2 regions of the Gordonia sp. DT30 genome follow, and region 2 is predicted to be linked to the other one. Evidence: riboswitches for the same ligand, from Rfam matches in the RefSeq annotation. Region 2 holds a riboswitch; the other holds the start of a gene.

Region 1 (3,371 bases), on a different contig from region 2:
GGGTGATCTGCAGGCGGGGAAAGCGCTCGGCGGTCAGTGTGATCCACCAACCGCGGTGCGGGCGGGTGGAGCGCCGGTTGTAGGCGGGGGAGTGCCCGAGGATCAGCCGAAGCTCACGCACGCCCGCCTCGAGTGCGTGTGCGCATTCGACGTGGTCGACGCGAGCGGCGAGAGTCACCATCTCGTTGATCCGGCCGCGCGGGTCGGAGCCGGTGAAATAGGACAGCACGCGGCGCCGCAGATCGGTGGCGGTGCCGACGTAGAGCACCTCATCGGAGGGACCGCGGAAAAGGTAAACCCCTGGCCGCGATGGAAGTCCTTCACCCAGACTTCTTTTCGCGCGCAGCCGCGGATTGCCACGGGGTAGGTATGCGGTGAGGTCGGCATAGGTGCGTACGCCCTGATTGCCGATGCGCTCGAGGAGGTGGTGCAGTACCTCCACGGTGGCCCGCGCGTCGTCGAGGGCTCGGTGCGTCGGCCGCACCGAGACATCGAACAGCTCGGCCAGCGCACCGAGCCGGACCGTCGGCGCCTCGTCGCGCGTCAGGACGCGCCGAGCGAGGCGCACGGTGCACAAACTGGTGTGAAACGGCCAGTCCATCGCGAGCCGGGTGGCGTTGTGCCGGAGGAATCCCATGTCGAAGCGTGCGTTGTGGGCGACGAGCAGACATCCACGTGCGAACTCGATGAACGAAGAGAGCACCTCGCCGATCCGCGGTGCGTCGTACACCATCATCTCGGTGATGCCGGTGAGCGTGACGATCTGCGGCGGGATCGACCGCTGCGGATCGACCAGAGTGGCGAATTCGCCGAGGATCTCGCCGCCGCGCACCTTCACGGCACCGATCTCGGTGATCGCATCGCGCGCCGGATCGCCGCCGGTGGTCTCGAGGTCGACGACCACGATCGTCGTGTCGAACAGCGAACGTTCACCGAAACCGAGGTCTCCGGCCGCCGACCGGGTCAGGTCGGCGAACGAGAGCTGAGCTGTATCTGCCACCACATCGCGAACGTTAGTTCGACCTACCGACAACCTTCGTCGGCGGACCGCCCCGGTGCCGCATCGACGCGCGCACCTCGAACGGCAGACGAGCCGTTTGTGTCGGTGGCCGGTCCTAGTGTCGTCGGCGGTGGTCAGCACCAGGGCCGAATCCTTCCGGTCGCCCACCTGAAACGGGGCCGGGTTCCAATGGAATCGCCCGCCGACACAGCCAACGACGACCGAGTGAGATGGAGATCACAATGTACATCGACTGCACGAGTTGTCCCGGTCGTCACCGGGCGTGTGACGGCTGCATGATGAGCCTTCTTGTGGGGCCCATGACCAGCGGCGACGCTGCTCTCGACCCCGATCGCCGCGGCGTCCGAGAGGGTCGGCAGATGGGCGATTCCGACGCCGAGATCTGTTCGGCCGTAGGCGTCTTCGCCGATGCTTCGATGGTCAGCACCGCCGCTGCACGATCGGCAAAACTAACCATCGGCCCAGCGTGCGGGCCCGCAGCGAGGCCCGGGTTGCGGATTTTGCGTGCGGGCTAGTCGTCGGCCGAAGTCGGACGTCGTGTCCCCTAGTGGACAGACCTGCATCTGATTTCGTAACCTTTCCGAGACCTTCGCAGAGCGTCCCGCTTCACCAAGAAGTGGTCTGTGAAGATCACCGCTCAATCGTCCGACGGACGAACCGGGGAACCACACGTTTTCGGAGCAATCCGGATTGGGGTGAATTGCGCCCCGGGCACACCTGTGCCCGGATCGCATAGGGCCATTCTCTCGGCCCGAACCCGACAGCTAACTCGGTAGGCGGTCAAGGGAGAACCAAAGGAGAACTCGTTTCGTGGCCAAACATCGTTTGGAACAGCCGAATCGCGGCAGCAGCATCGCCAAGAAGGCGATGATCGCGGGCTCGCTGACCGTCGGCTCGCTTGCCGTTGCCGCAGGTCCGGCTCTGGCCGCTCCGGCGCCGAGCGCGACCATCGAGATCCCGAATCTCGGTAAGTTCACGCTGCCCGGTATTGATCAGAACCAGGTTCCGAACCAGTTCCGTCCCGGTGGCGGTGGCGGTGGCATCACCGCGCCGGTCGACACGGCCGCGCAAAAGGCCGTTCGCGCCGCGGAATCCAAGATCGGCGCACCGTACGTCTACGGTGCGGCCGGCCCCAATGCCTTCGACTGCTCGGGCCTGGTCTACTGGTCGTACCAGCAGGCCGGAAAGACCATCCCGCGCGACAGTTACGGACAACTCGGCGGCGGACGTGCGGTCAACTACGCCGACGCGCAGCCCGGCGATGTCTTGATCTTCAACGGTGGCAGCCACGCGGGCCTCTACATCGGCAACGGCCAGTTCATCCAGGCGTCCACCGAGGGCGTGCCGGTGGAGAAGTCCGCCGTCAAGGGTTGGTCGCTGACGGGAGTTCGTCGATACTGACCTCGGCTCCGGTGAAAACGTGTGAGTGTGTTTCGGGCGGATCGTGCGCGGCGCGATCCGCCTGAGCCCCGTCGAGGACGGGTGTGAATCGCCGCGGGCACAGGGTGTCTGGCCCGTGTCGTTTGGGGAAGTGGCTAGGGAAGTGTGGTGACAACCGTGGGAGCCGGTTCGGCGATCGTTCACAATCGATCCGTACGTTTGGCGCTGACCACCGTGATCGCGGTATTGGCGATCGCGATGACCCCCTTCGGGGCGGTCTTCGACAGTCCGCAGGCCGCGGCTGATCCACCGCAATCGGCCGACCAGTTGCTTGCGCGCTACCGCGCACTCAGCCGGGAGGCCGAGACCTCGACCGAGCAGATGCACAACGCTCAGATCGAGTACGACAAACAGCGTCAGATCGTCGGCCGGTCCAAGAAGGCCGCCGCCGACGCACAGACCTCGCTCGACCGTTCGCAGGTCGCGCTGAACGGGTTGCAGTCGCGCTTCGACTCGCTGATCCGGGTCAGCTACATGGGTGGCCGGTCCAACCGTCTCTACGCAGTCTTGACCAGTGATTCGCCGCAAAACCTGCTCGATCAGATGTCCGGCCTCGAGATGGTGTCGCGCCGTACCGCGACGGAACTGTCCGCCCTCAAACAGGGACGCGCCCACACTGTTTCGGCTCTCGAGACCGCGAACTCGACGGCGGCAGCGGCGACCCGGGCGGTCACCGATGCCGAGCGCGTACGAGGTGACCTGCAGAAGAAGCAGGCCGAACTCCAACTGCAGGCCGCACAGGTCCGGGTGATCTACCAGAGTCTGACCGGTAAAGAGCTCGCAGCGCTGGCCGGCCCCCGTATCGACTTCGATCCGGCTTCGATCCCGCGCGGCACCGCCCCGGCACTCGTTGCCGTCCAGGCCGCACTGACTCGTATCGGCGACCCGTATGTGTGGGGTGCCACCGGCC
Region 2 (3,371 bases):
CGCGCTCGACCAGATCCGCGGCGGCGACCACTGATGGGTATTCGCTGATGGCAGTGGTGATCCGGGCCGCGGTGAGCGCCGATCCGATCGGCCTGGCCGAGCATGAGGCGCTCGTCGTCGAGGCCGCAGGCGGACATGCGGGCGCGGTGGTCGGATTCGTCGGAGCCGTGCGTGATCACGACGGTGGGCGCGAGGTGACCCGGCTGTCCTACTCGGCACATCCGACCGCACCGCAGGTGTTGGCGGACGTGGTCGCCGAGATCGCCGCCGGTGCCGACGGTGTGCGCGCGGTCGCCGTCTCTCATCGGGTGGGCGATCTGGAGATCGGGGACGTGGCGTTCGTGGTCGCGGTCGCCGCCGATCACCGTAAGGAGGCGTTCACGCTGTGCGCGCGGCTCGTCGACGAGGTCAAGGCCCGGCTGCCGGTGTGGAAGCACCAGTACTTCGGGGACGGGCGCGACGAATGGGTCGGCTCCGCCTGAGGGACCTGAGTGGGTTGGAAGACCGGAGAATTGGAAAAAGGGCCCCGCACGGTCGGAACATCGTGCGGGGCCCTTTGTCTGGGGCCGAGTCAGCCGGCAGTGCCGGGTGGCTCAGGGGAGCGGGATCAGGCCCTTGTTGTCGTTGAACAGGCGCAGCTGATCCGGGGTGAGCTGGTAGCCGCTGTCCTTGGCGGCCTTCAGCAGGCTCTTGACCTCGGGGCTCACGCCGGCGTCGCCGACCTGTGCCAGAGCCTCATCGGTGTTCTGGGCGTTCGGCGTGTGTGCCAGGCCCGGGGTCGTCGAAGGCGCAGCGGGGGCGGCCGGGGGAGCCGGAGTCGCGGTGGGAGCCGTGCGCGGGGTCGCACCCGACAGGCCGGTGCCGCAGACGGGCCAGGCGCCCTTGCCCTGCGATGCCAGGACGCGTTCGGCGACGGTGATCTGCTGTTCCTTGGAAGCCTGGTCGGCGCTCGGCGCGTACTGGGTACCGCCGTTCGCGGCCCACGTGCTCGGGCTGAACTGCAGTCCGCCCTGGTAGCCGTTGCCGGTGTTGATGGCCCAGTTGCCACCGGATTCGCACTGGGCGACCTGATCCCATTCGGAATCGCTGGCGGCATGTGCCGAGCCGGTGCCCAGCAGTGCAGCGCCGCCACCGAGAACGGCTCCGGTCAGTGCGACCTTGGCGAAGGTCTTGGTTGCGGTGTTGGTCGTCGATTTGCGGTGACGTCCGGACATGTGTCGAATTACCTCTCTCCACGCGCCTGCGAAGTCAGCTGTCGGGTTCGAGCGAGAGGTGCTCGGTCCGGCCAGACCGGGTGGTCGCCGGACTTAACCCCAAGGACGTCGTGGACGTCCGTTCTTCCGTGCTGGAAGGGGTGGGTCCCCCGCCCTCGTTCCCATATGTGTGCTCGTCATTCCACCGGGGGAACGAGGCTCGGCGCGACCGGTGGAAATCATGGTGTCGTTTGCAGTGTTGTGACCTTCGGTGAAGGACGCTTCGTACAGTACGACGTCCGGGCCGGTGATTCATACCCTTCGGCGCAGCGGATTTCGGGGCTGCCAGTGGGTATTTCGGCCCCATTCGGGCGTCCATGCAGTTCACGGGCATGATGCCCCGTTCGTGTCCATCTCGTTATGGACTCGTTATGTGACAAAGGTCACAGACGATCCGGGCGGGTCAGCCACCCGCAAACGGGGGCAGGACGTCGATCGTGCGCGTCGGACCGAGCTGTCGGGTGCGGTCGGCCAACGCGATCTCGTCACGCAGATACGAGCAGCGCGGCAGCACGTGCGCCAAATCCGGATTGTCGGCTGCCAGAATGTGTTCGAGCTCACCGAGAGTGATGTCGTCGGCAACGTCGACCATCGTGGATTCGGACTTCGCGGCCGCGCATGCGGCGGCGAAGTAGCGGATCAACAATTGCACCCCGTCAGCCCCCGATCGCCGACATCGGGCGGTCCGGCTGACGGAAGCCTGCGGTGTTGACGGCGTGTCCGGCACGCTTGGCCCACATGTTCTCGCGCCACAGTCGGGCGAGGCGACTATCGATGTCGTCGCCGCCGCCGCGCAGCACCGGCATCAGCGACGTCTCGGACTGTGCGAACAGGCAATTGCGCAGCGCGCCGTCAGCGGTGAGGCGGGTGCGATCGCAGTCGCCGCAGAAGGGCCGCGTCACCGAGGCGATCACCCCGATCCGGGCGGGTGCGCCGCGGGCGTCGGTGTAGCCGTCGGCGAGCCACGTCTGGGCCGGGGCGGCGCCGCGAGGGACGGTGTCCGGGCGCAGCCGGAACCGGGTGGACAGCTCGGCGAGAATCTCGTCCGCGGTGACCATCTGGCCGCGATCCCAGCGATGCCCGGCATCGAGCGGCATCTGTTCGATGACCCGCAACTGATATCCGGCGTCGAGGCAGAACTGTGCGAGATCGGGCAACCGCGCGAGGTCCCCGCGATCCGGGACCACCGCGTTGACCTTGACCGGGTACAGGCCGCTGCGCCCGGCCGCGGTGAGGCCGGCCAGCACATCGGGCAGCCGGTCGCGCCGCGTGACCTCGGCGAAGCGTGCGGCGTCGACGGTGTCGAGGGAGACGTTGACGCGGTCCAGGCCGGCCTCGACGAGCCCGTCCACCCGCCGCGCCAGGCCCAGACCGTTGGTGGTCAACGCGATCTTGGGGCGCTCGGGGAGCGAAGCAACCGCCCCGATGAGTTCCTCGAGATCGCGGCGCAGCAGCGGTTCACCGCCGGTGAACCGGATGGTGCGGATGCCCAGCTCGGTGACCGCGACCGTCAGGACCCGGATGAACTCGGCGGTGCTCAGCACCGCCTCGGTGGGCAGCCAGTCCAGCCCTTCGGCGGGCATGCAGTAGTCGCAGCGCAGATTGCAGCGATCGGTCACCGACACCCGCAGGTCGGTGGCGACGCGGCCGAAGGTGTCCCGCAGTGGACCGGACGTCGGTGCGGGCGCGGCCGGCTCGTCGGCGGTATGTGCCGACGGCAGTGGGAGTCCGAGGTCGACGGCGGTCATCGCCCGCCGCCTCCGTCGTCGGACGTGCGCGCCTGTAATGCCCGGAAAGTGCTGGCGTGGAAGACAAGTGGCTCCACATCCGGATGGGCATCGAGACGCCGGATACGCAGCAGCACCAGAATGTGGTCACCTGCGGTGATCTCGGTGTCGATGGTGCACGACAGGTGTGCGGCCGCGCCCGGGATGAACAGCGCGCCATCGTCGGAACCGAGCAGCTCGATGCCGTCGAACCGGTGCGGTGCCGGCCCGGCGAGCTGCCGGCACAACTGCGCCTGATCGTGCGCGAACACGCTGACTCCGACGGTGCCCGCATCGCGCAGACGTGGCCAGGTCGTCGATGTGTCCTGCACGCAGACGCTCACCAACGGCG

The links. Region 2 has a riboswitch for cyclic di-AMP ahead of ACLQ3C_RS19320 (transglycosylase family protein). Riboswitches for the same ligand answer to the same signal wherever they lie in the genome.
Region 1: it holds a riboswitch for cyclic di-AMP, as region 2 does, so the genes downstream of both, ACLQ3C_RS14785 (C40 family peptidase) here and ACLQ3C_RS19320 (transglycosylase family protein) in region 2, are expected to answer to the same signal.

The regions. Positions count from the first base shown of each region.
Region 1 is NZ_JBNCLY010000015.1:63,698-67,068, forward strand. It holds gene ACLQ3C_RS14780 (DEDD exonuclease domain-containing protein) at 1-1,003, opposite strand, end outside; cyclic di-AMP (ydaO/yuaA leader) riboswitch at 1,646-1,815, shown strand; gene ACLQ3C_RS14785 (C40 family peptidase) at 1,832-2,422, shown strand; gene ACLQ3C_RS14790 (NlpC/P60 family protein) at 2,567-3,371, shown strand, end outside.
Region 2 is NZ_JBNCLY010000027.1:36,998-40,368, forward strand. It holds gene ACLQ3C_RS19310 (MogA/MoaB family molybdenum cofactor biosynthesis protein) at 1-34, shown strand, start outside; gene ACLQ3C_RS19315 (molybdenum cofactor biosynthesis protein MoaE) at 48-482, shown strand; gene ACLQ3C_RS19320 (transglycosylase family protein) at 594-1,214, opposite strand; cyclic di-AMP (ydaO/yuaA leader) riboswitch at 1,222-1,398, opposite strand; gene ACLQ3C_RS19325 (MoaD/ThiS family protein) at 1,657-1,905, opposite strand; gene moaA (GTP 3',8-cyclase MoaA) at 1,910-3,001, opposite strand; gene ACLQ3C_RS19335 (flavin reductase family protein) at 2,998-3,371, opposite strand, start outside.